3 regions of the Sinorhizobium chiapasense genome follow, and region 1 is predicted to be linked to each of the others. Evidence: riboswitches for the same ligand, from Rfam matches in the RefSeq annotation. Region 1 holds a riboswitch; each other region holds the start of a gene.
The links. A riboswitch is a leader RNA that binds a small molecule or an ion and turns the genes downstream of it on or off. The one in region 1 is predicted to bind cobalamin.

Region 1 (10,341 bases):
ACAGGTACGACTGGTGCTGGCGCTTGGTTTCGACGTCAACCGCATCACCTCGCGCACGCCGCTGCATGAGGCCGCGTTGCACGGCCATATCGACATGGCGAGATTATTGATCGAAGAGGGCGCTGATCCGACGATCCGCGATCCCTACCACCATGCGCCGGCGATCGGCTGGGCGCAGTATAATGGCAAGGACGAGATGGTCCGATTCCTGACCGAGCAACCGCTGGACCTGTTTGCGGCCATTGTCTTCGGCGGGCTCGACCGCATCGCATCGTTGCTCGATGAGCGGCCGGAGCAACTCGATGTCGCCTTTGGCGATTTTCGCGGTCGCGGCAAGCCCGACACGCAGTACGATTGGATGACGCCACTCGCTTTTGCTGTCGTCAACGGTCGCAGGGACGTGGCCGAGTTTCTGGTCCAGAATGGCGCAAACGTGAAGCTCCGCGGTCCGGGTGGGCGCTCCATCCGCGAACTCGCGCGCGAGACGGGAGACAGCGATCTCATTCAGTTCGTGAGCGAGGCAGCATCGGCACAGCACCGAACATGGGCCGATCGCGAATCGACACCGCCGGCCGGTCCCGGCGGTGTTACGCATTTCAGCATCAGCTGCGATTCGGGGAATTTTGCAGTGGCCCGGCAGATTGTAGCGTGTGATCACCTCGACCGCGAAAACGCGGCGGCTTCAGGCGTCTTGACGACGACACTGTAGCACTTTGAATTGCTGCATGTTTCTATCCTCAAGTCGGCTACGATTTAAGGAAGCATGCAGTAGGAGGAGACCCGATGAAGACCGGCAATACGGCGAGGAGGCGCGTCGAATGCGTATGGCTGACGGAGGAATCCTGCAGCATCGAGGCTTTCCGCGCCGAGGTCGAGCGCCGCACCAATCCGGCCGACTATCCGCATGCGGCCGATTGCCAGAAGAACGTCCTGATCTACGACAGCGCCAGCCTTGTTGCCGATTGCAGGACGGATGACGGCCGGCGCGCGGCTCTGGCGGAGATTTGCGAGGTTCTTGCCGAAGGACCGGGCGTTGCCGTCTTCAAGCGCGCCTTCGCCGACGCGAGCGTTATAGACGAGGCAAGCCGCATCTTCGACGAGATCATCGAGGAGCAACACCGCACCAACAGTGGCGGCGGCGACCATTTCGCCAAGCCCGGCGCCAACGACCGCATCTGGAATTCACTGGAGAAGCATTGTCTGCGCTCTCCTGATAATTTCGCGGCCTACTATGGCAACTCGGTTGTCGCGCTCGTCAGCGAATCCTGGCTCGGGCCGAATTACCAGATGACGGCACAGGTCAACCGCGTCAATCCGGGCGGAGCGGCGCAGTCGGCGCATCGGGACTACCACCTCGGCTTCCAGACGTCGGAGCTCATCGAGCAATATCCGGCACATGTGCACAAGCTCTCTCCCGTCCTGACGCTGCAAGGCGCCGTTGCCCATTGCGACATGCCGCTCGAAAGCGGGCCGACCTTGTTCCTGCCCTACAGCCAGAGCTATGTGCCCGGCTATCTCGCGCTGAAAAAGCCGGAGTTCAGAGCATACTTCGACGAGAACCACGTCCAGCTTCCGCTTGAAAAGGGCGATGCGGTGTTTTTCAATCCGGCGCTCTTCCATGCGGCCGGGACCAACCGCTCGGTGCACATCAAGCGTGTCGCCAATCTCCTCCAGGTCTCCTCCGCCTTCGGACGCGCGATGGAAACGGTCGATCGCGTGCGAATGTCCGCCGTCCTCTATCCGGTCCTGAGAGCCTTTGCTAAGGACGGAACGCTCTCGGCCGGCGAGATTGCCAACGCGATTGCTTCCTGCGCCGAAGGCTATTCGTTCCCGACCAATCTCGATCGCGACCCGCCGCTGGGCGGCCTGGCGCCGAAAACGCAGGCACAGCTGATGTATGAAGCGCTTGCATCGGATTCGGAGACGGAGACCTTCGTGGAGGCACTGGCCGCGCAAGCCGAGAAAAAGAGAAGCTGAGGAACGCAACCGAGCGATGTTCCCGACGCTTCGAGTGCGGGAACTTGGAAACGCAACAGTCCTAGGAGGAGATTCATGAGCACGGATTATGGCCGTCTCGACGGCAAGATTGCGATCGTTACCGGCGGCACGCAAGGGCTCGGTGCGACGATCGCCGCGCTTTTTGCCGAGCGCGGTGCAACCGGTATCGTCATCTGCGGGCGCAATGCTCCCAAAGGAACGGCAAAAGCAGCCGAGATCAGCAAGACGACCGGTACCAAGGTGGTCTACGTGGCGGCCGATCTCGAGCGGGTCGAGGATGCCCGCGAGGTTGTCGCGGCTTGCGACAGGGAGTTCGGTCGGGTGGACGCATTGGTCAATGCCGCTGCCATTACCGACCGTGGCACGATCCTCGACACCAAGCCGGAACTCTTCGACCGCATGTTTGCGGTCAACGTCCGCGCGCCCTTCTTCCTCATGCAGGAAACGGTGAAGGTGATGCGGCGCGAGAAGATCGAGGGCACAATCGTCAATATCGGGTCGATGTCGGCCAAGGCGGGCCAGCCCTTCATCGCCGCTTATTGTGCGTCGAAAGGCGCGCTGGAGACCCTGACCAAGAACACGGCCTACGCGCTTCTGCGCAACCGCATCCGTGTCAACGGCCTTAACATCGGCTGGATGGCATCGGAGGGAGAGGATCGCATCCAGCGCGAATTCCATGACGCACCCTCGGACTGGCTGGAGAAGGTTGCAGCGAACCAGCCTTTCGGCCGCCTTGTCGATCCGGTCGAGGTCGCGCGTGCCTGCGCCTATCTCTCCTCGGCGGAATCCGGCCTGATGACCGGTTCGGTGATCTGCTTCGACCAATCGATCTGGGGCGCCTACGACGGCTCTCCCCATCCGGCGGCGCCGCTCTGACGCAAACTCGACATGCGGCGCGAGGTCCCCGGGTAAGGCGAGCCGTTCGGCTCGGCTTGCCTTTCGCCGGCGGCTGTGCCCATATGCGGTCGTCAGGTGCCCGCCACGGCGGGAGAATCGGGAATCCGGTGCAAGCCCGGAACGTGCCCAACGCTGTGATGGGGACGGTCGCGCGAAGATAGGTCCTGAATTTTTCTCAGGATATTGCCACTGAATCTTGAAGTGATTTGGGAAGGCGGCGCGGCTGGATGATCCAGAGTCAGAAGACCGGCCTGGCAAGATAGACCGGCCCCGCGCGGACGGCGGGAGGTTGTGCATTGTTGGGGATCGAACGATGCTGCCTGACCTGAGCGGCTGCCTGACGGCGGCCGGAGCCTTTTCGCCGGACGAGCGTGCCGCCGTCTACCGCGCCATTGAAACACGCCGCGACGTACGCGACGAATTCCTTCCCGATCCGCTGCCGGACGAACTCATTGCCCGTCTGCTTGGTGCCGCCCACCAGGCGCCGTCGGTCGGTTTCATGCAGCCTTGGAATTTCGTGCTCGTCCGCCAGAAGGAGACGCGAGAGCAGGTCTGGAAGGCGTTCGTGCGCGCCAACAAGGAAGCCGCGCTGATGTTTTCCGGCGAGAGACAGGCGCAATACCGCTCGCTGAAACTTGAAGGCATTCGCAAGGCACCGCTCAGCATTTGCGTCACCTGCGATCGCACGCGCGGTGGAGCGGTGGTGCTCGGACGGACGCACAATCCGCAGATGGACGTCTATTCGACCGTGTGCGCGGTTCAGAACTTGTGGCTCGCCGCGCGCGCGGAAGGTGTCGGCGTCGGCTGGGTCAGTATTTTCCACGAGCCGGAGATCAAGTCGATCCTTGGCATACCTAACCACATCGAAATCATAGCGTGGCTTTGCCTCGGATTTGTCGACCGGCTCTATCAGCAGCCGGAACTCGCGGTTAAAGGATGGCGTCAGCGCCTGCCGCTCGAGGACCTTGTCTTCGAGGAAGCGTGGGGCACACCAAAACCGAACAGACCCTGAATTCAATACGATAAACGCAATATCTGAACCGCTTTGAGAGCATGGGGTGGCGGATTGGTCGGTCGAGTCGCCGCGGCACCGGTCAATTGCCCTGGATCGGCTGGTAACCCGGACCGAGCGGATTCTTCAGATCAATCGCGCTTTTCTCTTGCGGCAGGAATGTTGGGCCCACGACACGGACCTTACTGTTCGCCGGGTCGTAGGGCCTCTCCCGCACGGGCTTTGCTTGCGCTGATTCCGCAGCCGGCTGCCGGTCGCCATTGATCATGATGACAGACGGCTCGCTCCCGGCCGTCGCCTTGTCGGCATTTTGTGTAGCCGCTCCATTCGGAATCCGGCAGCCGCAGACCCCAGGCGCACCGACGCCACGCGCCCGGTAGGCAAATGCCGTTGGCAGCTCGGTATAAGGCCTTCCGGTCGAGGCGGAAACCATCTGGTCGGTCTCTTCCGTCTCGAGGACATGGTAATAGAGTTCCGTCTGCGCACCAGGGCAGCGTGCCTCGCAAAGCTCGGCATCACGGGCAAAGTCGGATGGCGTCGCATTTGACGAGATCGGGAAAAAGGCCCCGTCGCAGGTGCGCACGCACATTGTCCTAAGGCTGCCAATCGGTTCCTCGTGAAGCAGCGGAAAATCCTGCATGTCGCTGTCGTCACTCAGCAGCGGATAATCCTCGCCATCCGGCGGAAGATCCCTGAGGATGTTGCGATGGATCTCGGGTTCGTCGACTGCCGCGCTGGCGAACTCGTCCTGCTCCTCGATTGGATCCGGAGCGTCGCTGGCCTCGTCATGGCAGCCGTTCAATTCCAGCGCCGCGAGAATGCGCCGACGGGTGCCGCCGGTGTCGCCCGATATCAACGAGCGGCGATGCGCCTTGAGCCTTTGAAGGTTGACCTCCATGCTGGCGATGGTCTCATCGAGCGCCGCGCATGCATCGTCGTTGTCGCCACCAATGACGACGACGCTGCCGGTGCTGCATTCCATCCGGCGTCGCTCGTTCTTGGCCCGGCGGAGCTCGATGTTCTGGCGGGAGACGGCGCCCGTGAAATCGCGCAGATTGGCGGTCGGGCTCACGACCGCGGAAAGGTCAGTCAGGCGTGCATTCAGACGTTCGCAAACGGTCGAGGCCGACGCCACGTCAGGCATCGCCAACAGCATCGGAAGCAGGGCGACCGCCGCATGTTTCAAGTTCCAGGATACGACACTCCGGGACACTGGCTCTCGTCTCTTCCTGCAATCGCGCGCGAACGTCATTCAAGGATATCCGCGCCGCCAACTCCTGTTTCCCATATCATAAGACGCTGTCATAACAGCGCAACGTCAAGGGAGAGTTTGCGTTAACAAGCCAACCGCAGCAAGAGAGAAGAAGCCGGACCGCAACAGCGGTCCGGCGAAGCCGATCAGGCGGCCCGTGCTGTTTCGAGCGACATCGGGCGCTCGAGCACGGTGCCCTCGATCGCGGCGACCTGCTTCATCGTTTCGAGCAGTTCCCGCGTCACTTCCCACGCCACTGCCACGGCGTAGACGGAGCCGATGCGGTGCGGGTCGGCGATGCGTTCCCCGGGGCAACCCATCCGACGGAACATTCTTTCCAGGAAGACGTCGGTAACCGTGACGATGTGGCTGATGCCCGAGGCAAGGCCCAGTTCACCCACACCACACATGAGTTCCGCGGCCGCGACCGTTACCTGGTTCGATGCGCGATCCTGCGAAATGTCCGGATCGATGCAGAACCGGCTCGATTCCCAGACGGAGGCGCTGCGGATCTCAGGGTTGTCGCCGAGCAGGATCGGAAACGTATCGTCCAGCATGTTCGGTCCGAGGGTCGGCAGGAGCCGCAGCGATCCGCGTAATTTTCCGGTATCCGGCGAGTACGACATTACATAGAGCGGGTTCGCCTTGTCGTAGTGGTCGATTTCCCACTCGCCGTCCGTCTTCACGTCCCACTTCAGGAAGTCGTGGAACACGCGCTTGCGCAGCCGGAACATTTCGTCGATGGCCTGCGGGTGCCGTCCGCGAGCGTTACCGTTCACAATCCTGATCATCTTTCGCTCCATCGTTATTGCGCGATATGGGGCGATGCTGTCAGGCTCAAATGACAGATGTAACTGTCGGTAGTGACAGTTCAAAAGCCGATTTTTTCCTACTAAATTTGCGGGGCTTTTGTCGGAGGGGCGACGGTAATGGTTAATTTGACCCGTCAGATGGTGGGGATCAGAGCGTGACGAACCGCCTGCGCCACGGCTTGCGTATTGGAGACGACATTCAACTTGCGGCGCGCATTGGTCATGAAGAAGCGGACCGTGCGCTCGGAAATGCCGAGGATCGTGGCGATTTCCCAGTAACTCTTGCCGGCCGCCGACCAGGTCAGCACCTCGGTTTCGCGGCCTGTCAGCCTCATGTCGCGCTCATCGATCGCGCCGGCCGTGGCCGCATGTTCCAACATCGATGCGTGGAAGAGATTGGCGGCCAGCTGGAAGTCGCGCAAATGGCAACGCCGGTAGATGGACCATTCCGCAGGCGACATGTTGGCGTTGATGGCGAGAAGCGCCATGCGTCCGGCAGGTGACGGCAGCGGCAGCGCAACGCCTTCTGTCGAAAGCCCGATCTCCTCCGCTGCATGAAAGAGCGGTTCGCACTCCGGAAAGCGTCGGCGGGCGGTCGTCCACTCGACAGGTCTCACGCCACCGAGCGCAAGCCGCAGGATGGGGTCGATGCGGTGGAGAGCTCTCGCGCGATAGATCTCGGCTGCATAGGCGCCGAACGTATGGTGCAAACGGCAGACCTTCAGGCCGTCGGCAAGGGGCTCCGCTTCCAGGTATAGCAGATGTGCGATCTTGAAAGTGCGGCGCATCAACGCGAAGAATTGCTCGGGTTCAGCGCAGCCCCCGTACTCCACAATGTCCAATAGATCGAGGACAGCCTGTTGATCCGTCATGCCCAACACCGAGTCTTGCCCCTAGATAAGCATGGTAATGGGGGCATGCTTTGTCTAGTGCAATATTTCGTAAACGCTGCAAACTATTGCCCTTTCTAAATTCATGGTTGAATTTTGATCGGGGTAAACGTCGGGCCCTGCGGGTCGGCGGCCCGACATGTGTCAATCCGTTACACCGGATGGCTTGCCTCCACGACGGCAAGAGCAGCCATGTTGACAACGCCGCGCGATGTGACCGACGGCGAAAGAATGTGTGCGGGCAGGGCGGAGCCCAGAAGGATCGGCCCGACATGGAGGCTGTCCGTCATGGTCTTGACCACACCGAGCGTAATGTTGGCTGCATCCAGATTGGGGAATACCAGCAGGTTGGCTTCGCCGTTCAGGGCGCTGTCCGGCATCACACGCTGACGCAGGATTTCGGAGATCGCCGAGTCGCCGTGCATTTCACCGTCGACTTCGAGGTCGGGGGCAAGGTCACGCACGAGTTGCAGCGCCGCGCGCATTTTCGAAGCGCTTTCGGAGTCGCGCGAACCGAAATTCGAATGCGACACGAGTGCCGCACGCGGCGTGATGCCGAAGCGGCGGATTTCTCCGGCCGCCATCACGGTCGTCTGCGCAATCTCCTCGGCGCTCGGATTGTAGCTCACATAGGTGTCGGTGAAGAAGGTCGCACCGCGCTGCGAGATGAGCAGGCTCAGCGCCGAGAAATCGAGAACGCCTGCACGCTTGCCGATGATCTGCGAAACATCGCGCAGGTGCTTGCTGTAGCGTCCTTCGACGCCGCAGATCAGCGCATCCGCTTCGCCGCGCTTGACCGCAAGAGCGCCGATCACCGTCGTGTTCGTGCGCACGATGGTACGCGCCGCTTCAGGAATGACGCCGCGGCGGCCGACGAGCGCGAAATAGTCGTCGACGTAGTCGCGGTAGCGCGGGTCGCCTTCAGGATTCACGACCTCGAAATCCACATCCGGGCGGATCCGGAGACCATAGCGCCGCAGACGCGTCTCGATGATCTGAGGGCGGCCGATCAGGATGGGATTGGCGGTGCCTTCCTCCAGCAGCACCTGAGCGGCGCGCAGCACCCGTTCGTCTTCTCCTTCAGCAAAGATGACGCGATTCTTTGCGGCGTTCTTGGCTGCCGCGAAGACCGGCTTCATGATGAAGCCAGAACGGAAGACGAAGCGGTTCAGCTTATCGAGATAGGCGTCGAAATCCTGAATGGGACGGTTCGCGACGCCACTTTCGGCCGCCGCCTTCGCCACGGCCGGAGCGATGCGGAGGATCAGCCGCTGGTCGAACGGCGAGGGGATGAGGTAGTCGGGCCCGAAGACCGGCGTTTCGCCCGAGTAGGCGCGGGCGGCGACATCCGACGGCTCCTCGCGCGCAAGTCCGGCAATTGCCCGCACCGCCGCCATCTTCATTTCTTCGTTGATCGTGCGTGCGCCGCAATCCAGCGCGCCACGGAAGATGTGCGGGAAGCAGAGAACGTTGTTGACCTGGTTCGGGAAATCGGATCGTCCAGTGCAGATCATGGCGTCGGGGCGCGCCGCGCGGGCAACCTCCGGCATGATCTCGGGAGTGGGGTTGGCGAGCGCCATGATCAGCGGCTTCTCGGCCATCTGGGCAAGCAGTTCGGGCTTGAGCACGCCCGCGGCCGAAAGCCCGAGGAAGACATCGGCGCCGCCGATGCTGTCGGCAAGCACGCGCTTGTCGCTGTCCTGCGCATAGACGGACTTCCACTGGTCCATCAGCGCTTCACGACCCTTGTAGACCAGACCCTCGATATCGTGGACCCAGATGTTTTCGCGCTTTGCACCGAGCGTAACGAGAAGGTTTAGGCAGGCGAGGGCGGCCGCGCCAGCGCCGGATGCGACGATCTTCGCCTCGGCAATATCCTTGCCCGCAAGTTCGAGGCCGTTCAGAACGGCGGCGGCTACGATGATCGCGGTCCCGTGCTGGTCGTCGTGGAAGACCGGTATCTCCATCTTCTCGCGCAGGCGCCGCTCCACATCGAAGCATTCCGGCGCCTTGATGTCCTCGAGATTAATGCCGCCGAAGGTCGGCTCCAATGCTGAGACGACATCGACCATGCGATCGACAGTCGGCGCGTCGATCTCGATGTCGAAGACGTCGATGCCGGCGAATTTCTTGAAGAGCACGGCCTTGCCTTCCATGACCGGCTTGGAGGCGAGCGGGCCGATGTTGCCGAGGCCGAGAACGGCCGAGCCGTTGGAGATTACCGCGACCAGGTTGGCGCGGGCCGTGAAGTCGGCTGCTGATTCCGGATTGTCCCTGATGGCGAGACAGGGCGCGGCGACGCCCGGCGAATAGGCGAGCGCGAGATCGCGCTGGTTGCCGAGCGGCTTGGTCGGCTGGATCTCAAGCTTGCCCGGGCGCGGGTAGCGATGAAAGAAAAGTGCCTGCTGATCGATGTCTCCGCTTGCCGGAACCGATTGGGATTTCACTTTGTCGCCCGTATTCATGCTTGCATTCCTTGTTCGTGGTCGAGGCCTTTTGGCATGAATTGCGGGCGGCGTATAGTTATGCTCTGGCTCATTTCCGACGCCCGATTTGTCGCATGCGTATGCCGTGTCATCTTCCTGAAACACGAGTCTGGTTTTGACGGTGATCAAAAGGATCAACCAAGACGAGGCTCGCATGACCGCGGCATCGGTATCCCAACAGAACTCGGTTCGAAAACTGCGGACGCTCTTCATCTCCGACGTCCATCTCGGCTCAAAGGCGGCGAAGACCGACTACCTGCTCGACTTCCTGCGCCATCACGAGGCCGAAACCATCATCCTCGTCGGAGATATCGTCGACGGCTGGCGGCTGAAGCGCAGCTGGTATTGGCCGCAGCCCTGCAACGACGTGGTCCAAAAGCTGCTGCGCAAGGCCCGCAAAGGCTCTCGCATCATCTACATTCCCGGCAATCACGACGAGTTCATGCGGGATTTTCCGGGCGTGCATTTCGGGGGCATAGAGGTGGCGCAGCGCCACATGCACAAAGGCGCAGACGGGCGCAACTATCTCGTCCTGCATGGCGACGAATTCGACGTCGTGGTGCGCAATGCACGCGTGCTCGCCTATCTCGGCGACTGGACCTACGACATGGCGATCGCCATCAATATCGGGCTGGCGGCGATCCGCCGCCGTCTCGGCATGCCCTATTGGTCGTTCTCCTCCTGGGCAAAGCTGCAGGTCAAGCATGCGGTGAACTTCATCGGCGAGTTCCAGAAGGTCGTCGCCGATGAGGCGCGCCGTCACGACGCGCAGGGTGTCATCTGCGGCCATATTCACCACGCGGTGATCGAGGACATCGGCGATGTCCGCTACATCAACACCGGCGATTGGGTCGAAAGCTGCACGGCAATCGCCGAGCATCACGATGGCCGGATGGAGCTTATCACCTGGCACCGGATGCGTGGCGGCATGATCGAGGTGGAAAGCTCGGATGAGGCTGAAAAGATGCTGGCGCATATCCTCGCGCCGCAGGCA
Region 2 (10,341 bases), 950 kb from region 1:
ACCCATGTTGCAGGCAACGCCGGTCAAGCTGAAGGCCGATAGCGTCAAACTGAATTATTACAATGATCGCACCAAGCGCGATCTGAGCGTACTCGACGGCATCGACTTCAGCGTCAACGAGGGTGAACTCGTCAGCATCGTCGGCCCGAGCGGCTGCGGGAAATCGACCTTTCTCGCCGCCGTTGACGGCCTCGTCTCGATCGACGGCGGCAGGATCCTCATCGACGAGCGGGAGGTGACCAAACCGGGGCCGGATCGCGGCCTCGTCTTCCAGCAGGATTCACTGTTTCCGTGGCGCACCGTCCAGCGCAACGTCGCCTACGGCCTGGAGATCCAGAAGATCTTGAGCAAGCAGGAGATCGCCGCCCGTGCACGCAAGTTCGTCGAACTCGTCGGGCTCGCCGGCTTCGAGGACAGTTATCCGAGCGAACTGTCGGGCGGCATGCGCCAGCGCGTCAACATCGCGAGGGCGCTCGCCGTCGATCCGGAACTGCTGCTGCTCGACGAACCCTTCGCCGCGCTCGACGCGCAGACGCGTGAATTCATGCAGTTCGAACTGCTGCGCATTCTCGACCGGGCCCAGAAGACGGGCCTGTTCATTACCCACCAGATCGACGAGGCGATCTTCCTTTCCAATCGCGTCATCGTGTTTTCGGCGCGCCCGGCGAAGGTGAAGGAAATCGTCGAGATCGATCTGCCGAAGGAGCGCACGCTCGATCTGAAGCATACGCCGCGCTTCATGGAGATCTTTCGCCATATCTGGCGGCTGATCGAAGAAGAAAGTGCCCGCATGGGCCTTCTGCGCGTGCATTAAGGGAGCGAGAGATGACGTCCGTTACCGAAGAACAAGAAGTCCCAAGACAGCGCAAGTCGGAATTCGCCGTCTACGATTTCCTGGTGCGCCATGAGAACGCCTTGCTCGGCGGCTTCACGATGATCGTGGCGCTCCTGCTCTGGGAGGGAGTCGTCCGCCTCGACCTGGTCAATCCGCTTTTCACCAGTTCACCGAGCCGGATCATTGCAACCGGCTATGCGATGTTCGCCGACGGCAGCATCTATCCGCACCTCGCCATCAGCGGACTGGAACTGATCGTCGGCTATGGGCTGGCGATCATCGTCGGCGTGCCGCTCGGCATCCTGATGGGCTGGTACCGTCGCTTCGACGCCGCGTTCGATCCGATCATTTCGGCGCTCTACGCGACGCCGCGCATTGCGCTGCTGCCGCTGATCATGATCTGGTTCGGCATCGGCCTCGGCTCGAAATTCGCGATCATCTTCCTGAGCGCCGTGTTCCCGATCCTCATCAATACGACCGCCGGCGTCCAGACCGTCGAGCGCGACTATATCAAGGTGGCTCGGTCCTTCGGCGCGAACGACAGGCAGATGTTCCTGACAGTTGCCTTCCCGGCGGCCGTTCCCTTTCTGTTGACAGGCCTGCGCCTCGGTCTCGGCCACGCGCTGATCGGCATCGTGGTGGGCGAGATGTACTCGGCACAGGCGGGCGTCGGCTATCTCATTTCCGTCGCCGGCGCCACATTCCAGACCGACCGGGTCATGTTCGGCATCATCCTGATTGCCGCGGCCGGCGTCGTTCTCACCAACATCCTCAGGATGATCGAGCGGCGCTTCGACCGCTGGCGGCCGGACAACAAGCTCTAATTTCCGGGCCGGTCCTGAGCGGCCGGCCAGATCACTCCACAGCAAAGAACGGTAGGACAGAATGAAACTGATCGATCAAGTAGCGGTCGTCACCGGCGCTGGCCGGAACATTGGCGAGGCCACGGCGAGGCTGTTAGCCAAGGAGGGCGCGAGCGTCGCCGTGACCGACATCGACGCCGAGCGTGCCGGACGTGTCGCGGAGGAGATCCGCGCGGCAGGCGGCACCGCCGAGGTGTTCCTCGCCAACGTTGCCGATGAGGAAGGGGTCATTTCGCTAGTCAAGGGCGTGACCGACCGCTTCGGCAAGGTCGATATCCTCGTCAACAACGTCGCCATCAGCGACAACAAGCACGTCCTCGACGTGACCAAGGACGAGTGGGATCGGGTAATCGCGGTGACGCTGACCGGCACGTTCCTGATGAGCAAATATTTCGCCCAGCAGATGGTGGCGCAGGGGCATGGCGGAAACATCGTCAATGTCGGCTCGACCTCGGGCTTCTACGGACGTCCGCGTGCCGTCGCCTACACGGCGGCCAAGGCGGGTGTCACCAACCTTTCGCGCTCGCTGGCGATCCAACTCGCCAAGCACAAGATCCGTGTCAACTGCGTCGTGCCGAACAAGATCGGTTCGCCGGTCGGCAAGGATACCTTCGATCCGACCCGGCCCGTCGTGAACTTGCGCGACCGGCCGGGTGTTCCGGACGATCTCGCCCGCGCCATCCTGTTCCTGGTCTCCGCCGATTCCGATTTCATCGACGGCACGACGCTTTTCGTCGACGGCGGTGTTTCCGCGCTCATGCCCGGCAGCGAATGAGGAGCCGAGGTCTTATCGGTCGAGTTCGGGATAGATCCGGTCGAGAAATCCCGGCCTGAGCTTTTCGCCGATCAGGCAGTCAGCGCCAGGAGTCGTGGCCGTGAGTTGCAGGGTGGGCGGCGGGGGCAGGCCGCTCACTTCAAGGATCAGTTTCTGGCGGATCGCGATCGCGAAATCCTCCGCTTCATGAACCGGCAACACGAAGGACCCCGGTCCGCCGATGACGCATTGCGCGTAGTACTGGTCGAGCGGTCCGGTCGAGACCGAGGGGCGGATCAGGATCGCAAGGCCGTTGATGATAATGCCGCGTGAGATGGCGCCGTCGCGGGCTGGCGTAACCGGCGGGCCGGTATTGTTCGGCCCGTCGCCCGAAATGTCGATCACTCGACGCGCGCCGGAAAAGGCGTTGGAATCGATCAGGTTCGTGCCGAACAGGATGGCATTGGAGATCGACGTGCCGCGGCGCGTGCCGATCGGCCTCGCCTCGACTTTCGCGGCGAAGGCCTCGGCGTCCTCGGAATTGTCGATGATCTGCCAAGAGACAACCGACTGCTCGTTCACCAGTCCCGCCCATTCGAAGTAGCCGATCGCGATACGCCCGAGCAGGCCGCCCCTGACTGCGTTGATGAAGTCCGGATGCCGCAATGCCTGCAGATAGCCGGACCGTTGCACCCGCGCCTCTTCCATGTCCATCGATCCGGACATGTCGACGGCCAGTACCAGTTCCACATCGACATCCGTCTGCGTGGCGGCCGATTGGACCGGACTCCCACTAAGGGCCAGGATCAATGCCAACGTGCTCAACATCGCATCAACCAGTTATTGCGTGGTCAGTTCGGGGCTGGATGCGGAACAATGTGTGAGGCGGTCTGCCGCACCCTGCGCTTCAAAAATCGATCACATCTGTGAGTTTGGATTTCATCACGCCAAAATCAAGGCATCGGGAAGAATGTAGCACAGGATTGGCGTTGCGCGACCGTTGCGAACGACTACCTCTACAATATTCGGTGATCGGCAATATCGTTGGGCACAAGGCGAACCCCAACGTTGTCCGATTTTGCCCTTGAAGGAATTCTATCGACGGGCGAAAGCATCGCTGCTTTCGACATGTCGGATATCGCTGGCGCAGCCGGCATGCGCGCTGCGCTTCAGACGGGACCTGGGATGCTTCAATCCACGTCGAATACGGACATCATGCGGATCGATCGCTTGCAACGCGCTGCCTTCGGCTATTTTCTCCGATATTGCGATGCCGGGACCGGTCTCGTTGCAGACACATCACGCGAGGGATCGCCATCGAGCATCGCCGCCACAGGCTTCGGGCTCGCCTGCCATCCGGTCGCGGTCGAGCGTGGCTGGATCAGCCGTCCAGAGGCTGCGCGTCGTGTGCTGAAAGTGTTGCGGTTTCTCGCGGCCAGCAGGCAGGCAAGCGATGCGCGCGCCACCGGCTATCGTGGCCTCTACTATCATTTTCTCGATATGCGCACCGGCGAGCGCAGCTGGAACTGCGAGCTTTCCACCATCGATAGTGCCTTGCTCTTTGCCGGCATGCTGACGGCCGCTGCCTATTTCTCGGAGCGCAGGCAGGACGAGATGGAGATCCGCAGCCTTTCCGAACGGCTCTTCGAGCGGGCGGACTGGGCATGGGCGCTCAATCGCGGCGACACGCTGACGATGGGGTGGCGGCCGCCGGGCCGCTTTCTCAGGCATCGCTGGCGCGGATATAGCGAGGCGCTGTTGCTCTATGTGCTGGCGCTTGCCGGGCCGCGCCATGCGATCGCGCCGGACAACTATGACGCTTTCACCGCGGCTCATGAGTGGTTGGCGATCGACGGCGCCCGGCATCTTCATGCGGGTGCGCTCTTCATTCATCTCTTTCCTCATGCCTGGATCGATTTTCGCGCCATTCGCGATGCGGCGATGCGCAAGGCGGCGAGTGACTACTTTGAGAACACCCGTCGGGCGATTGCGTTCCAGCGCACGCATGCGGAGGACAATGCCGGCGCCTTCGCCGGCTATTGCCGCGATCTCTGGGGCTTCAGCGCCTGCCATGCGCCGAAAGGTCGGTTGCGGCTGCGCGACGGCCGTTGGCAGCGGATGCTCGGCTACGCGGCGCGCGGCGCGCCTTTTGGTGTCGACGACGGGACCCTCGTGCCCTGGGCGGCGCTCGCCTGCCTGCCCTTCGAGCCGGAGGCCAGCCTTGGCGGCCTCGACCATCTGCTTTCCCGTTATCCGGCGCTGCTCAGCGATGACCGCCTTCCAGGTGGCTTCAATCCGAGCCTGCCGGGCGAGGGCGCCGAAGGTTGGGTGGACGACAGGGTGGTCGGACTTGACCAGGGCCTGTCCGTCATGATGATCGAGAACTGGAGAAGCGGTTTGCTTTGGGAGATCACGCGCAACATTCCCGCCTTTGGCCGCGGACTGCGGCGGGCCGGTTTCGAGGGCGGCTGGCTGTCGGCGGGCGGCCCACAAGTCTGAGCGCGACGGAGGCGGGATGGAAAATGCGCGGAAGCGGGAGATCCGGGACGCCGCGGGCGAAGGGGAGGCGCGGGCCGCCATCACCTGGCTCCAGGCCGAGTTTCCCGAGGTCGCATGCTCGCGGGCCCCGGACGAGGGCGTGCGGCTCCCGTCTGCATTCTGGGCCGAGGCATCGCCCGATGTGGAGACCTGTCTTGCCTATCAGGAGCGCTTCGGCGTGGGGATGGATGACAAGGTGCGGGCGGCACATCTCATCGCCTTCTATAGCCATCAGCTCAGCCTCGTGTCCGCCGCCATCTATCTCTGTAGCAGTCGTGTTCCGGACGTGACCGGGTTGCGCTTCGAGCGCTACGCGCGTCCGCTCGAGGCGGGCGCCGTCGACGCCGGACGTTTTCTTTTTTGCATGGGACTTAAGGAAGGCTCCGGCGGCGACCCCGAGGATGCCGAAAGGCTTTTCCACGATCTCTTTGTCGCTCATCTGAAGCCGGTCATCGCTCATCTGAAGCGGCGCTGCGGCCTGTCGCTGCGCGCGCAATGGCGGCTTGCGGCCGACAGCCTGGCAGGTGCCTTTCTCGAAATCGGACGACGGCGCGGAACGGAGGCGGAGGCGATCGCGCAGGCGTTAGCGATGGTCGAGCGCGCGGGCTCCCCGTTGCATTCCGAGGCGCTTTGCTACGAGAAGATCGAAGTCGCGGCCGCGGATGGGAAAGATCTTTCGCGGACCTACAGGATGCGCGGCGGGTGCTGCCTCTATTACCGCACCGACGGCGGCAGCTATTGCGACAGCTGCGTGTTGCTCGAGCCCGAGGCCCGACGCGAGCGACTGCGGGCGCATTTGATCGATACCGCCCGCGATCAAATAGGGTGAGTTTTTCGGCTCTTGTCCGCCTGCCGTCCCTCACCCCGCGAGCGGGGAGAGGGCCAGGGTGAGGGGCAGCAAAGATCAGAACGTGACCTAACGCACCTTGACGAACCGGTCGTTGATGAAGCCGGAAACCACCCCGAGCACGAGCCAGAAGGCAAGGGTGGTCGCAAGCGCCGCGACGGCGAATTCCGCGCCGAGGACGGCGGGCACGTTGCTGGAGATGTCGAGCGGCTGCGGCGCGCCATAGATCTGCGGTGCGGCGATGAGCGCGAGACCCACGATCTTGGCGACCAGTTCGCGACGCAGCGCCAGCAGATAGAGGCCGGCTGCCGAAAGCAGCACCGTCGCAGCCCACCAGACCTGCCGTTCACCGAGTTCGGCCGCCGGAAAGCCCGGCAGTTCGGGCGGAAGGCCGATCGCCGGCAGCAAGTGCACGGCGAGCCATCCGCAGGCGCCCCAGAGCGCCCCATTCGCGAGCGTGATCGGATAGCCGATCACAAGGCTGACGCCGGCAAGCAGCAGCGAAAATCCGGCGCCTGTCACGAGATTGGCGAGGAGCGTGCCGGAGAAACGGCTCAGGCCGAACATGATGCCGCCTTCCTCGTGCTCGCCCTCATGCTCATGCGCATAGGCCGGTGTAACCGGCGAGAGCGCGGAAAGCAGCGCGCCGGCGGGTGAAGTGCCGTTCAGCGACGAATGCTGGTCGTGGCCAGCGGCTGCGGGCTCCTGCGTTGCCGGCGCTTGGATCTCATATTCCTCGGCGTGCAGGATCAGCGGCACGACGCGCATTTCCTGTGCGGCGGTCATGAAGACGCCGGCAATCAGCCCGGCCACGATTGCGGCCAGAAGTGTTTTGACGATCATTGTCGAAATTCCTCAATCGGGCGCGCGGCCGCTCCGAAGCGCGGCGCGTCATTCAAGATGCGCCAACGCCATGCAGACGCCACAGCCGGCGCCATTTCCGGTTTCCGTGGATGCAAAACGCCAGCGGAGCATGCCGGAGCGCATGCCAAACGAGAACTGCGCCCGCGTGCTATGCGCCGGAGGAACGCTCCGCTCTTGTTCGAGATGGAACGCCTGCTGCATGTTTCCTTAAGTCGTAGCCGATTTAAGGATAAAAACATGCAGCAATTCAAAGTGCTACAGCGTCCTTTGCGCGTCCGATAAGACGCGCGGCGCTGTAAGGCGTTCCATGGCATCGATCAGTGGCAGGGGAAGCCGTAGGAGTGGCGGGTGTCGTGCGCCGTGTCGTGCAGAACGGCCGAATTCGCGAGGCCCGCACCGAAGACGAGGAAGGCGCCGATCAACAGGGCGGAGATGCCCGCGACCAGACGATCGTTAAGGGAGAGCGAAATGCTCGAAGCTGTAGACGTAGCCATGACAACCTCCGTGATGGCGTTGGGATGTTTCCCGGTTTGGGCACGATGCCCGCATCGCTTGGCAGGTTTCCTGGCTCACGGCGTCAGGTGGTTTTCACCAAGGATTTGCCTCGCCTTCCCAGGATCGAACCGCCCTCTCGCGGTTTTTCCCAGTGGCTTCTTCCGGATCGCTCCGGAACGGCAAATTCACGCCGCTCTACAGTCGCGGGGTCGGCCGTGATTGAGATGCCCAGTTTGGGTCCATCCGTCACGTTCCCGTTTACTCCCGGAACGCGTTCGCTTTCCGGGAACCAATCGATCCCCGATGATTAGGATCGGTCGCGGGCGATGTCAATTGAACTTGCGGCTTCTCACGCTGCATCCGCGACAAATTCACGAAGGATCATGTGCTCATAGGCCTTGACGATGCGGTCGCCTTCCGACCTGTCGACCGAGACCGCAAGTCGCATCGTGCAGTCGCCAAGATGCATCATGAGGAACGCGGCATCTTCGATCTTTTCGCGCGGCGCTTCCGGAACAACCCTCATCCAGGTGTCGGCAAGCAATCGCCCATTCAACCGGCTCTCGGCGAGCTCGATTTTACGCAGCGCCTTGTCCGCCTGCATCGCCGACCAGATGTCGCGCATCACAGGCTCGGCGAGAAACATGTCGTAGTAAGTGTCGAAGAGCGCCGAAAAGGCGCTGCGCAATTCGGCGGGCGTGGTGACCTTTGCGAACTCCGCAGCAATGCAGTCCCGGCAGGCGGCATTGTAGCGCTCGGCGAGGGTGCGCACGATCGCCGCCTTGTCCGGAAAGTACTGATAGAGTGACCCGATGGAGATGCCGGCCATCGCAGCGACGTCGCTCATGCGCATGGCGTCGCTTCCTTTTTCCTCGATCAGCCTGATGGCGCGGGAGAGGATATGCTCGACGCGCTCGCGACTGCGCTTCTGGCTTGGTGTACGGCGAAGGCTTGTTTCCTCTTCGGCTGATCCGATCGCCGGATTTGCTTCTCCAATCATGAGCACTCCTCACATTTTGCCTTGACTCTCAAAATACGAGGATTTATCACATTTGCAAACGTGAGGAATACTCATATTCATCGAACAGCAGTCGGGAGGATAAGATGTCAGAGAAATCGACCCTGGTTCTGGGTGGCGCCGGCAAGACCGGGCGGCGGATTGCGGCACGACTTTTGGCGAATGGTGTGCCGGTGCGTCTCGGGATGCGATCGGCGATGCCTCCGTTCGATTGGGCGAACGAGGCGACATGGGCCCCGGCTCTCGATGGCGTCGATCGGGTCTATGTGAGCTATCAGCCCGATCTGGCCGTTCCTGGCGCCGCGGATACGATCCGCGGCTTTTCTGTCCTCGCGGTGAAGAGCGGAGTGAAGCGGCTGGTCCTGTTGTCCGGTCGCGGCGAGGATGACGCGCAGGCCGCCGAGGCCGAACTGCGAGCCGCGGGCGCCGAATGGACGGTCTTGAGGGCGAGTTGGTTCTTCGAGAATTTCAGCGAAGGTTTCCTGACCGACGCAGTTCAGAGCGGCCTCGTCGCCCTGCCGCCGAAAGACGTTCGTGAGCCGTTCATCAGCGCCGAGGATATCGCCGACATCGCGGTTGCGGCGTTGACAGCGGACGGGCATCAGGGCCGCGTCTATGAATTGACTGGACCGCGGCTGATGACCTTTTCCGAAGCGGTCGCCGAGATCGGCGCCGCTACACGGCGCGATATTCGTTACCAGCCGATACCGGTTGAGGATTTCGCTGCGCAATTGCGCGCAGATGGCCTGCCGGATGACTACGTAGCGCTTGTCGTCTACCTCTTCACCTCCGTGCTCGACGGCCGCAATCAGCATCTCTCCGACGATGTCGAGCGGGTGCTCGGACGTAAGCCGCGCGATTTTGCCGATTATGCTCGGGACACGACAGCAGCCGGTGTCTGGAGCATGATGTGATGGTTGCCCTGATTCCTGCCCTGGCTTTCGCTGCTGTCATCGGCTCCGGCCTGATGGCCGGTCTGTTCTTCATCTTCTCCGTCTGCATCATGCAGGCCTTGTCGCGGTTGCCGCCCGAGCAAGGAATCGCCGCGATGAATGCCATCAATGAGGTGATCCAGAACCCGCTCTTCCTCACCGCTTTCATGGGAACGGCGCTTCTGGGGCTGATCCTCGTCGCCGCTGCCTTCTTTTCGGGAGGGCAGGGTGGCTGGCTGCTGGCGGCCGGCGGGCTTGCCTATGTCGTCGGAACGTTGCTGGTGACGATCGTCTTCAATGTGCCGTTGAATGACGCGCTTGCGGCCGCTTCACGCGAGGCAGCCCGCGAGATCTGGCAGAAGCGATACCTGACCGATTGGGTCTGGTGGAACCACGTGCGGACATTCGCCTCAATCGGAGCGCTGGCGCTCTTCGTGCTCGGATTCGCACGGAGCTAGTGCTGCATTCTACGGCGTCAGCGTCCGGTGTAATGCGCCTCACGCCGTTCTTTCCAGGCCGTAAGTCCCTCGGTGAGATCATGGCTCGGTACCATGCGCTGAAATTGCTCGCTCTCGTTCAGTAGGCCTTCGCCGATCGTCATGTTGAGACCGCGTGTGACCGCGGTGATGATCGCCGCGACGGCAGGGGGCGAGTGGCGTGTGATGCGCGCGGCCAGGGCGCGAGCGGAAGCGATGAGGTCGTCGTGCGGCACGATCTTGTTGACGAGTCCTACCTCGAGCGCCCGGCTCGCGGAAAACTCGTCTCCGGTGAGAAGCAGTTCGAGCGCGCGCTTGCGACCGGCGAGGCGTGGAAGGCGCTGGGTGCCGCCGAAGGTCGGCGGCATGGCAAGCCTGATCTCGGGCTTGGCAAAACGCGCCCGGTCGCTGGCGATCGCCAGATGCACGGCCTCGGTGATCTGGCAGCCGCCGCCATAGGCAAGGCCGTTGACGGCCGCAATGATGGGCTTCGGAAAGGCTTCCAACCGAGAAGTGAGCGCTTGCCCGCGCCGCACGAAATCGCGGACGGCGGCACTTACGCCCTGCGCCACGCTGTTGGAAAATTCATGAATATCGCCGCCGGCCGAAAAAGCGCGCTCTCCGGCGCCGGTGAGGATGACCGCCTGGACGGTATCGTCCACCTCGATCAGGTCGAGGAGGTGAAGGAGCCGGTCTATCAGGTCGTAGCTCAATGCGTT
Region 3 (10,341 bases), on a different replicon from region 1:
TCCCGCTCTTCTTCCTGCTGAAGGCGACCGGGCTGCTCGACACGCGCGCGGGGCTGGTCCTCATCTACGGCTTCGCCAACGTGCCAGTCGCCTTCTGGCTGCTGACGCCGTTCCTGCGCCGGATACCGGTCGAGATCGAAGAGGCGGCTGCGATGGACGGCGCCGGACCGCTTCGCACGCTTCTGCAGATCGTCGTGCCGATCATTGCGCCCGGGATCGTGGCGACCTTCATCATCGTCACGGTGCTGTCTTACAACGAACTCCTCTTCGCCTCCGCCTTCACCTTCTCTGATGCCACGAGGACATTGCCGGTCGGGATTTCGCTTTTCCAGGGTGACAGGCTGGTGAATTTCGGCCAGATGGCGGCGGCCTCCTTGGCGGGCATCGCCCCGGTCTACCTGATCGCGCTCTTCATGCAGCGCTACCTGGTCAGCGGGCTTGCGCATGGCGCCGTGAAATAGGGCAAAAAGCGGAATGCCTCCGCGACCCCTCGCGTTGCCCTCGGCCTGTGCGATGTTGCGTCTCAAGATTGGCGGAATTCGGCCTGCCAGCCTGTCGCGTCGACAGGACGCGACGCGACGAGGGTGAAGCGGCGATAGAATCGTGTCCGGAGCCTGTTCCTGAGGTCGGCGGTCTTTCGTCGGGCGACGGCGATCTGCCGATGTGAGGGAAAGTGGATATCGTTAAAGCCCGCGGCTTCCACCAGCGGCCCGAGACGCGCAGCGGTCAGTCCCTCGCTGAAGGGCAGCCGCGTCATGATGTTGGCATGTTTCTCACTCATGGCGCCGTCGTAAAAGGGGTCGTGTCCGATGAACGGCTATGCAGCGGACGGCGAAACTCGCAAGTCGCCCCACGTGCGTCGGCTTCGTCCAGTCGCCATCGAAGACCAGCAGCTTCCCACCGGGTTTTATCACTCGGAACCAGTCAGCAAGCGCCTGTTCCGGCTCCGTCAGCGTCCAGACCAGATGCCGGCAGATCACAGCGTCATAGGTCTCGTCCGGCTCCATGGTGCGCTCGGCATCGGCGAGGATGAAGCGCACACACCGGTTGCCGGCATGCTTGGCACGGGCGACCCCAAGCATGGCTTCCGAAAAGTCGAGCGCCGTCACGTCGTGGCCCAGCGAGAGCAGCACGTTCGTCACCTCGCCGGTGCCGCAGGCGAGCTCCAGGACCCTCTTCGGTTCCGGGCCGATTGCGTCGCGCACCGCTGTGGCCCAGGCTTCGAGCTCCGGCCCCGGCGCGATGCGATGGCCGAAAGCCAGTGAAGGTCGCCGAGCGCTTCGACCAGTATGCCCGGATGTCTTCCTTGAGGTCATGGTTGCGCATGTCCATCAGGCTCCCATGGCTGAAAGGTCTTCGAGCCGCACGGCCTTGATCCGCGCCGGCGAACGTCTTGTCAGGAAGCGGATGTGGCAGATGCCCTCGCCATCCTGCTCGATCTCGACGTCAACGCCGAAGACCTCGCGGATGCGGTCTTCGGTAAGGACGTCTTGCGGCCGACCGAGCGCAACGAGCCGACCGGCCTGCATCACCGCGATCCGGTCGCAGAACATGGCAGCGTGGTTGAGATCGTGAAGCGCCGCCACGACCGTCAACGCCTGGCGATGGACCAAGTCAAGGAGGCTTATCTGATGACCGATGTCGAGATGGTTGGTCGGCTCGTCAAGCAGCAGGATTTCCGGCTCCTGTGCAAATGCTCGTGCGATATGCAGGCGCTGACGCTCTCCGCCGGAAAGCGTATGCCAGAGCCGTCCCGCCAGATGGGCCATGTCGACATTTTGAAGCGCCGCCTCGACGATCCGGTCGTCGTCTGGCGACGACGGAGACAATGCGCCGAGATAGGGTGTTCGGCCGAGCTCGACTGCCTGGCGCGCGGTGATCCGTTCGCCCGTCTCGGCCTGTTGCTCGACAAGGGCCAGACGCTGCGCGATCGCACGACGGCCGAGGCTGCCGATCGGCGCCCCGTCGAGAAGCACCGCACCAGACTTTGGCCTGCGGATGGCGGCCAGCAGGGACATGAGGCTCGTTTTGCCAGATCCATTGGGGCCGATGATGCCGAGGAATTCGCCCCGCTGTACAGTCAGCGAAACACCTTTCAGGATCTCCGCTCCGCCGGCGGACCATGAGACATCATCGGCCGAAAGCGTCATCCGCGGGCCCTCCTTTGTCCGAGAATGAGCGCGAAGGCCGGAGCCCCGACGAGCGCTGTGATGACGCCGATTGGCAGCACCTGGCCAGCGATTAGCGTGCGCGACAGAATGTCGGCCACAATCATGAAGACGGCCCCGATCAGAGCGGCGGCCGGAAGCAGCGCGCCGTGGCGCACGCCGACCAGCATGCGGGCGGCATGGGGAATGACGAGCCCGACGAAGCCGATGGAGCCGACGATGGACACCATCACCGCGGTCATCATGGCGGAAACGCCGACGAGCACGACGTAGGTGCGGCGAACCAAAATACCGAGCGAGGCGGCCGACTCCGAACCGAAGGTAAAGGCGTCGAGAGCCCGCGAATGCCAAAGGCAGACTGCCAAGCCGACGACTGATGCCGGAACGGCCAGCCAGGCGTCCGGCCAACGTACGCCTGAAAGATTTCCTAGCAGCCAGAACATGATGCCGCGCGCCTGCTCCGCGGTCGCGGCCTTGGTGACGATGAAGGAGGTGAGCGCGTTGAAGAGCTGCGACCCCGCGACGCCAGCAAGGATGATCGCTGCCGTGCCCCGCCCCGCCCTCACCGCCAGCACGCTGACCAGCACGAATGCGACGATCGCACCGAAGAAGGCGCCGAGCGGCAGGGTGAGCATGCCGGCACCGACGCCGAGGATCGCGACGCTGACGGCACCGGTCGAGGCGCCGGCGGAGATACCTAGGATATATGGATCGGCCAACGGATTGCGCAGCAGCGATTGCAGAACGGCGCCGGAGAGCGCCAGCGCCGCCCCACAAGACGCGGCGACGACCGCGCGACTGAGGCGATAGCTCCAGATGATGCCTTCGTCGATCGGCTCGAGCGGATAGCCGGCATTCCACAACCTGTTCGCAACAGTCTGCGCCACGGTCTTAAGCGGAATAGCCGTCTCACCGATGGCCGCTCCCATCCAGAGCGCGATCAGAAGAATGGCGAGCGCGGCAAAAGCCGCGCCCGTCCGTCCGAGCGATGTCGATGTCCGGCTCACTTGGCGAGCCCGGCTTCGGCGATCGCGTCAGCCAGCGCTTCGATGCCGTCGACCGTGCGGATCGTCGGGTTCATCGCCTGCGCATCCATGTCGAAGACATAGCCGTTCTTGACGGCCGACATCAGGCTGGCGACCGAATCGGCCTTCAGGAATTCGAGTTTGGCTTCCAGACTGTCGAGCGGATAGCGACGGCGCTCCATGGACCCGGCGACGATCACCGTCGGGTCCGCCTTGGCGATGGTTTCCCAACCAACCGTCGGCCATTCGTCGTCCGTCTTGATGATGTTGTCGATGCCGAGCGCCGACATGATGTAGCCCGGCGCACCATTCTTTCCGGCGACGTAAGGATCGGCATCGGCGGCGCTCGAAAACCAGAACACGGCCGAGAGCTTGCCGTTCGCGGAAGCAGCCTTCGCCCGGGCGGCTTCTTCACGCTTCTTCAGGGTCGCCACGACCTCGTCGCCCTTATCCTGCACATCGTAGATCTGAGCCAGTTCGCGGATCTCCTGGTAGACGCGGTCCATCGTGAAGCCCTGGTGGCGCGCGCCGTCGCTGGCGGCGGAGTTTTCCTTGCCCACGCAGTCGGACGGCGAGGTGTAGACCGGGATGCCGAGTTCCTCGAGCTGCTCCGGTTTGGCGACCACGCCTTCCGGCCCGATCTGCCACTGGAACTGCACGGCGACGATGTCGGGCTTCTTGGCGAGCACGCTCTCGAAGCTCGGGTCGTTGTCGGCAAGCCGGTCGATTTTGGCGTTGACCTCCTCGTAGCCCCTCAGCACTGGACCGACCCAGAGCGCGGTGCCGACGACCCTGTCGGCGAGGCCGAGCAGATAAAGGATTTCGGTGCTGCTCTGGCCGATGGAGACGGTCTTTGTCGGCGCCTTCTGGAAAGTGACCTTACGGCCGCAGTTTTCGAGCGTCAGCGGATAGTTGGTCTCGGCTGCCTGCGCCTTACCGGCGAGGGCAACTGGCGCGAGCGCTGCGAAGAGGAAAACCGCACGCAACGACGGCTTGAGAAAAGATGTCATGTACTATCCCCGAATACGGATTGGAAAACCGCGCAAGGCGGCGTGACGATCGGAAGGCGTCAGGCCGTCCGCGAGATCGAACAGTCGTCAGGATACGGGAAAGGCGGCGTCGGTCTGCGCCGCGAGGCGCTTGTGATCTTCATTCAAGGCTCCTGTTCCGGGCATCCCCGCCCGTGACGATGGATCGATATCTGACGGCAGGTCTCCTGGCTCGCGGATATCTGCCGGTCCATCTGCCTTCCCGTGCGGCTCGCACAGTGGCATGGCGCGTCGGCGCCACTAGGATGGACGGCAATCCGCTTACAGTTGCGGGGGCAGCCACGGTCTTGGTCCCTCCTGGGGTCTTCCGCACCGTGTTCCCTATTAATCCCCTCCACCTCCTGGGTAGGGGAACCGTCCCATCCAGATAACGGAGAGGCATTCGCTCCGTCAAGTAGACTGCGACGCCCTGTCGTCGCTCGTGATCAACCGACGGTCCCATCAAACGTCTTATCCTCAAGGCTGATCACCCGCGCCGATATGTTCTCCGCAATGTCGCGGTCGAATTTTCAGACCGGCCCCGTTGCAGAAGCCGAGAACGCATACGCGATGTCGTCTTTCGCGACGTCCTTCATGGCCTTGTGGATCGAGATCTGCATGGTGTCTGCCTGGTGCATCACCAGGATCACCGTTTCCTTCGGCGGGCAGCCCGGCAGATGGCAGGAAAGCTCATTCACCGATACGACCGCCTCGTCGGCCAGATTCAGCACCTCGCGTGCCCAGGCCTTGATCGTCCGGGTTTTGCCGACAATGCCGGGGGTGCCCCGCGTCAGCGGATTGACGAAAGCGTCGTTCATGCCGACCTCCGCGACTTCTTTGCCGAACGCGGCGCCAGCACCGCGAAAAGGTCGCGGATCGACTTCTCCGGCATGTCCTGGCCGATGAGAACGACGCGGCTGCGCCGGTCGTCGTCCGGCCATGTTTCGAGGCGCTGAGGCGGATAGAGCCGGTTCTGGACCGCATGGGCGATCAGCGGCCGATCCGGATCGTCGGTCAGGGCGAACAGGCCCTTCAGCCGCAGGAGCCCAGAGTCGATATTGCTGGTGACGATGTGGAGAAAGGTTTCGACGGACTGCGGCGACAAGGCTACGTCGTGCACCAGGCTGATTGCCTCGATCTCGTCCCCATGCCGGTTCGGGTGATGCGCATGAGCCGGATGTCGGGTAAGCGTCTCCATCGCGAGCCATCCCGGTACATCCTCGGCCTTGCCGGAAATGGAATAGGTGCGATCGCCGAACAGAGCGTGGAGGTCAAATCCAGTCTCATGGCGATCATGGTAGCAAGCCGCCGGATTGAGTTCGTTCAGCTCCGCAGCCCAATCATGCGGACCAGCCGCAAGGTCGGTTTTCGTCAGAACGACATGATCGGCAAAGGCAAGCTGCTTCCAGCCTTCGAGGAAACTGTCGAGGGTTGCGCGACCGTTCATTACGTCGAACACCGTGACGACGCCAGCGAGATAGAAATGACGCGCGACGACATGGTCCCGCAATCCCATGGCCGGCGCGCCGCCCGGAATAAGGCTGTTGATGATGGGAGCCGGATCCGCGAGTCCGGTGGTCTCGATGACCACGCGCGAAACCGAGGGAACCTCCCCTCGCATCCGTGCCTCATGCATTTCGTAGAGGGAGATGCGAATATCGCTGGTCGCCGTGCAGCAGATGCAGCCGGTCGTGGTCTGGAAGTAGGTTTCGGATCCGGTGCGCACGAGGCTGTGATCGATAGCGACCGAACCGAACTCGTTGACGATGACGGTTGTCCCCGCCATCCGGGGATCGGCAAGCACGTCGTTGAGCAGCGTGGTCTTGCCGGAGCCGAGAAATCCCGTCAGCAATGTCACGGGAACGGGATCGTAGAGTCCCTTCATGTCATCCTCCACGATACCACGCACCGCCTTGCGCCGCTTGAACAGGCCACCCATCATGTCTCGATCACATCCGCTTCGTTTGCAGGATTTGGAACAGAGCCTGCCCGGCCCGTGGCCGGGCAGGTTCGGCTGGAGTCAGCTTCCGAGGATTGCGGTCTTCATCGTGTTCACGTTGTGCCGGAACATGTCGATGTAGGTGGATGCCGGACCGTCCGGGCCGGAAAGCGCGTCGGAGTAGAGCGTCCCGCCAATCTTGAGACCGGTCTCCCTGGCGATTTGCTCGACGAGGCGCGGATTGGTGATGTTCTCGACGAAGATTGCCGACGCCTTGTCCTCTTTCACCTGATCGACGAGCTTGGCAACATCGGCGGCGGATGCTTCCGCTTCGGTCGAAACGCCCTCCGGTGCGATAAACTTCAGGCCGTATTCACGCTCGAAATAGCCGAAGGCATCGTGGGAGGTGATGATCGTGCGTTTGCCTTCCGGAATGGATGCGATTGCCGCCTTCACCTCGCTCTGCAATTCGTCAAGCTTCGCAAGATAGGCTTCTGCATTCGCCGTATAAGTCGCGCAGCCGGCCTTGTCGGCCGTGCAGAAAGCGTCGGCGATGTTCTTCACATAGATCTCGGCGTTGTGGATCGATTGCCAGGCGTGCGGGTCGAACTCGCCATGATGGTGGTGGTCGTCGTTGTCATGTTCATGTCCAGTGTCGCCCTCTGCCTTGTCCACGGCCTCATGGTCATGATCGTGCTCACCCTCGGCCCCCTTCTCACCCTCGTGATGGTGATGCTCTTCGGCAGACTTCAGCGGCTCGATACCCTTGCTCACCTCGACAGCGGGCGCCTTGGTGCGGCTCGTCTCGATGAGCCGCGACATGAAGCCTTCGAACTCCAAGCCGTTTACAAGGATGACATCCGCCTGCTCCAGCGAAGCGGCATCTGCCGGTCGAGGTTCGTAGACATGCGCGTCGCCGTCGACCGGCACCAGCGTCGAGAAATCGACCCGATCACCCCCAACGTTCTTCGCGAAATCCGCGATGATGGAAAAACTCGCAATGACTTTCAACTCGGCGGCGGACGCGGTCGAGGCGAGGCCACCAAGCGTCAGCAGGCTGGCATAGGTTGCGAAGCGCAAGGTCCTGAACATGGAGATCTCCTTCTGTTGATCAGGCTGTTTTATGGCGAGCGGAGACGAGGAGGCTTGAAAGCACTCCGCGGCGGCCAACCAGTGCGGAGAAGAGGTAGAAGGCTCCGGCGATGAAGATGATCGCCGGGCCGGAAGGCATCGACGCATGGTAGGAAAGAATGAGACCGCCGACCGAGGATGCGACGGCCATGGCGACTGCGATGAGGCAGAGGCTGCGAACGTTGTTCGACCAGAAGCGCGCCGCCACCGCGGGCAGCATCATCAAGCCGACCGACAGCAGCGTGCCAAGAGCCTGGAACCCGCCGACAAGATTGAGCACGACGAGCACGAGGAACAGGAGATGAACCGGGCCGCCGATCCGGCTCACCGACCGAAGGAAAAGTGGGTCCATGCATTCGGCAACGAGCGCGCGCCAGAAGACAAGAAGAACGACATAAGTGAAAGCAGCGATCGCAACGATGAGGGTCAATGCTGCATCGTTGAGGGCCAAAACAGAGCCGAACAGGACATGCATCAGATCGACGCTCGACCCGCGCCAGGAGACAATCAGAACGCCGACGGCGAGCGAGATCAGGTAGAAGGCGGCCATCGAGGCGTCCTCCTTCTGGATCGTGAACCGCGACACGACGCCGGAGCCGAGCGCGACCAGAAGGCCAACTGCAAGGCCGCCCGCCGTCATCGGAATGATCTCGAGACCGAAAAACAGGAAGCCAAGCGCCGCACCCGGAAGAATGGCGTGCGACATCGCGTCCCCCGTGAGACTCATGCGCCGCAGCATCAGGAAGACACCGACCGGCGCACAGCTCACCGACAGGACCACGGCCCCGAAGAGCGCACGCTGCATGAAGCCATATTGCAGGAAGGGGCCGACAAGATATTCAAACACGGGCGGCGACCTTCTTCTCATGCAAGGCCGAAGCCTCGCTGTGACGGGTATGTTCGGCAGCCGGCAATTGCTCATCGCACCAACCCGCCTTCTCATCCCACGCTTCCTGAAATCCCCTTGCCCGCAGGAGATTCTCAGGCGTCAGGACGTCCACGGTCGCTCCCCAAGCTACCAGCTTCCGTGCGAGCAATATTGTGGTCGGGATGTGCTCACGTACGAGCGCATGATCGTGCAGCACGCACAGCACCGTCCGCCCTTCGGCAACCCAGCCTTTGATCAGTATGACGAGGTCGGAAATTGTCCGGGCATCGACGGCGTTGAAGGGCTCGTCCAGCAGGATGAGATCGGCATCCTGCAGCATAGTGCGGGCAAAGAGCGCCCGTTGCATCTGTCCGCCTGAAAGGCTGTCGAGCGGCCGGGCCTCGAAACCGCTCAATCCGACGGCGGCCAGGCATTCCGACAGGGCGGACCTGTCGCTCCGAGTCAGGCGCCCGAGCAGCCCGCGCCTCTGCCAGAAGCCGAGGGATACCAGGTCCGCCACACGGGCCGGAAAGCTACGATCGAGTTCTGAGAGCTGTGGAAGATAAGCAAGACGGCCGAAGTGCGAGGCGCAGGTACCGCTGATCGGCCTCAGGATACCGGCGATCCCCTTCATCAGCGTCGACTTGCCCGAGCCGTTGGCGCCCACGATCGCCGTCAGGGTGCCGCGTTCAACGACGCCACTTAGGTGGTGGATAGCCGCGTGGCCCTGATAGCCGAGTGTGAGATTTTTGAATTCCAGGCAGATGTCGCTCATCGCGTCCTCGGGGATTGACAGCGACTGCATAGGTAATGTTATTACGTTCGTCAAACGAAATGTTACGTAATAACATTATCTCCGTTCCTGCTGTGGGCCATGACAAACGCGGCAGGCGGTTCGAAAACAGTCAACTTGAGGAGGCCAATCGATGTCGAAGCAGTGCGAACCAACACTCGTCACAGTGCTGACCGGATATCTCGGCGCCGGGAAGACGACGCTTCTCAACCGCATCCTGACGGAGCCACACGGCAAGAAATTCGCGGTGATCGTCAACGAGTTCGGCGAGGTCGGCATCGACAACGACCTGATCGTCGAATCCGACGAGGACGTGTTCGAGATGAACAATGGCTGCATCTGCTGCACCGTGCGCGGCGATCTCATTCGTATCATCGAGGGCCTGATGCGCCGCCGGGACCGGTTCGACGGCATCCTGATCGAAACCACCGGGCTTGCTGATCCCGCTCCGGTGGCGCAGACCTTTTTTGTTGACGAGGACGTCCGGTCGAAGACCCGGCTCGATTCCATCGTGACCGTCGTGGATGCCAAACATCTGCTCGGGGAGATCGACCAGGCGCATGAGGCGCAGGAACAGCTCGCCTTCGCAGACACCATCATCCTCAACAAAACCGATCTGGTGAACGCGGACGAATTGGCGGCCGTGGAGGAGCGTATCCGCCGGATCAATCCAACGGCGAGCATCCTAAAATCGCAGCGCTGCAACGTGGATATCGGCAGCCTGCTGAACCGGAAGGCCTTCGATCTCGAACAGATCCTCGAAGTCGAGCCCAACTTCCTGGAAGAAGAGCATCAGCATGAGCACGACGACCACGTCACGAGCTTCTCGCTGGTCGAGCGCGAGCCGATGGATCCGGCCAAATTCCTGAATTGGCTGCAGACAACCGTCCAGGCGTTCGGCATGGACATGCTTAGAATGAAGGGGATCATCTCCTTCGTCGGAGACGACGACCGCTTCGTCGTTCAGGCCGTCCATATGCTGCTGGAAGGCGATCACCAGCGCCCATGGAAGGATGGTGAGGATCGTGTAACGCGTCTCGTCTTCATCGGCCGGAACCTTCCCAAGGACATCATCAGTGACGGCTTCTTCAAGTGCCGGGCTGTGCGGCAAGCCGCCGAATAGCGCGTGCCAAAGACAAAGTTTTATAACAAAGGAAGGATCCGATGGGACTGTCTCTCAACCGTAACCGACTCAAGGCTGCAGTGGCAGCGACTCTCGTGTTTGCTACGCAAGGCGCCAAGGCAGACGATCACGAAACGGCCGAGGCCTGGCGCCTCTTCGTCGCCGATCACACGCAGCCGGTGGTGCGCGCCATCGACTTTTCGGACGGCAAGGAACTCGCTCGTTACGACCTCAAGGGCTATGCGGCGCTGACGGCGAGCGCGTCG

Region 2: linked by a shared signal. The riboswitch ahead of RB548_RS13050 (CbtB domain-containing protein) and the one ahead of bluB (5,6-dimethylbenzimidazole synthase) in region 1 are both predicted to bind cobalamin.
Region 3: linked by a shared signal. The riboswitch ahead of RB548_RS22100 (ABC transporter substrate-binding protein) and the one ahead of bluB (5,6-dimethylbenzimidazole synthase) in region 1 are both predicted to bind cobalamin.

The regions. Positions count from the first base shown of each region.
Region 1 covers NZ_CP133148.1:1,750,963-1,761,303, reverse strand. The annotation lists gene RB548_RS08435 (ankyrin repeat domain-containing protein) at 1-709, shown strand, start outside; gene RB548_RS08430 (phytanoyl-CoA dioxygenase family protein) at 784-1,977, shown strand; gene RB548_RS08425 (SDR family oxidoreductase) at 2,053-2,874, shown strand; cobalamin riboswitch at 2,952-3,164, shown strand; gene bluB (5,6-dimethylbenzimidazole synthase) at 3,209-3,907, shown strand; gene RB548_RS08415 (DUF2865 domain-containing protein) at 3,990-5,159, opposite strand; gene RB548_RS08410 (acyl-homoserine-lactone synthase) at 5,306-5,950, opposite strand; gene RB548_RS08405 (helix-turn-helix transcriptional regulator) at 6,106-6,843, opposite strand; gene RB548_RS08400 (NADP-dependent malic enzyme) at 7,014-9,326, opposite strand; gene RB548_RS08395 (UDP-2,3-diacylglucosamine diphosphatase) at 9,502-10,341, shown strand, end outside.
Region 2 covers NZ_CP133148.1:2,696,189-2,706,529, reverse strand. The annotation lists gene RB548_RS13085 (ABC transporter ATP-binding protein) at 5-814, shown strand; gene RB548_RS13080 (ABC transporter permease) at 826-1,659, shown strand; gene RB548_RS13075 (SDR family NAD(P)-dependent oxidoreductase) at 1,721-2,473, shown strand; gene RB548_RS13070 (DUF1194 domain-containing protein) at 2,486-3,280, opposite strand; gene RB548_RS13065 (glucoamylase family protein) at 3,638-4,951, shown strand; gene RB548_RS13060 (ferric iron reductase) at 4,968-5,819, shown strand; gene RB548_RS13055 (CbtA family protein) at 5,907-6,680, opposite strand; gene RB548_RS13050 (CbtB domain-containing protein) at 7,019-7,195, opposite strand; cobalamin riboswitch at 7,239-7,505, opposite strand; gene RB548_RS13045 (TetR/AcrR family transcriptional regulator) at 7,546-8,196, opposite strand; gene RB548_RS13040 (Rossmann-fold NAD(P)-binding domain-containing protein) at 8,301-9,128, shown strand; gene RB548_RS13035 (anthrone oxygenase family protein) at 9,128-9,604, shown strand; gene RB548_RS13030 (crotonase/enoyl-CoA hydratase family protein) at 9,622-10,341, opposite strand, start outside.
Region 3 covers NZ_CP133150.1:129,222-139,562, reverse strand. The annotation lists gene RB548_RS22120 (carbohydrate ABC transporter permease) at 1-461, shown strand, start outside; partial or broken gene RB548_RS22115 (class I SAM-dependent methyltransferase) at 524-1,332, opposite strand; gene RB548_RS22110 (ABC transporter ATP-binding protein) at 1,332-2,150, opposite strand; gene RB548_RS22105 (FecCD family ABC transporter permease) at 2,147-3,097, opposite strand; gene RB548_RS22100 (ABC transporter substrate-binding protein) at 3,172-4,203, opposite strand; cobalamin riboswitch at 4,383-4,614, opposite strand; gene RB548_RS22095 (hypothetical protein) at 4,752-5,039, opposite strand; gene RB548_RS22090 (CobW family GTP-binding protein) at 5,036-6,160, opposite strand; gene aztC (zinc ABC transporter substrate-binding protein AztC) at 6,242-7,252, opposite strand; gene aztB (zinc ABC transporter permease AztB) at 7,272-8,159, opposite strand; gene aztA (zinc ABC transporter ATP-binding protein AztA) at 8,131-8,934, opposite strand; gene RB548_RS22070 (CobW family GTP-binding protein) at 9,086-10,075, shown strand; gene aztD (zinc metallochaperone AztD) at 10,117-10,341, shown strand, end outside.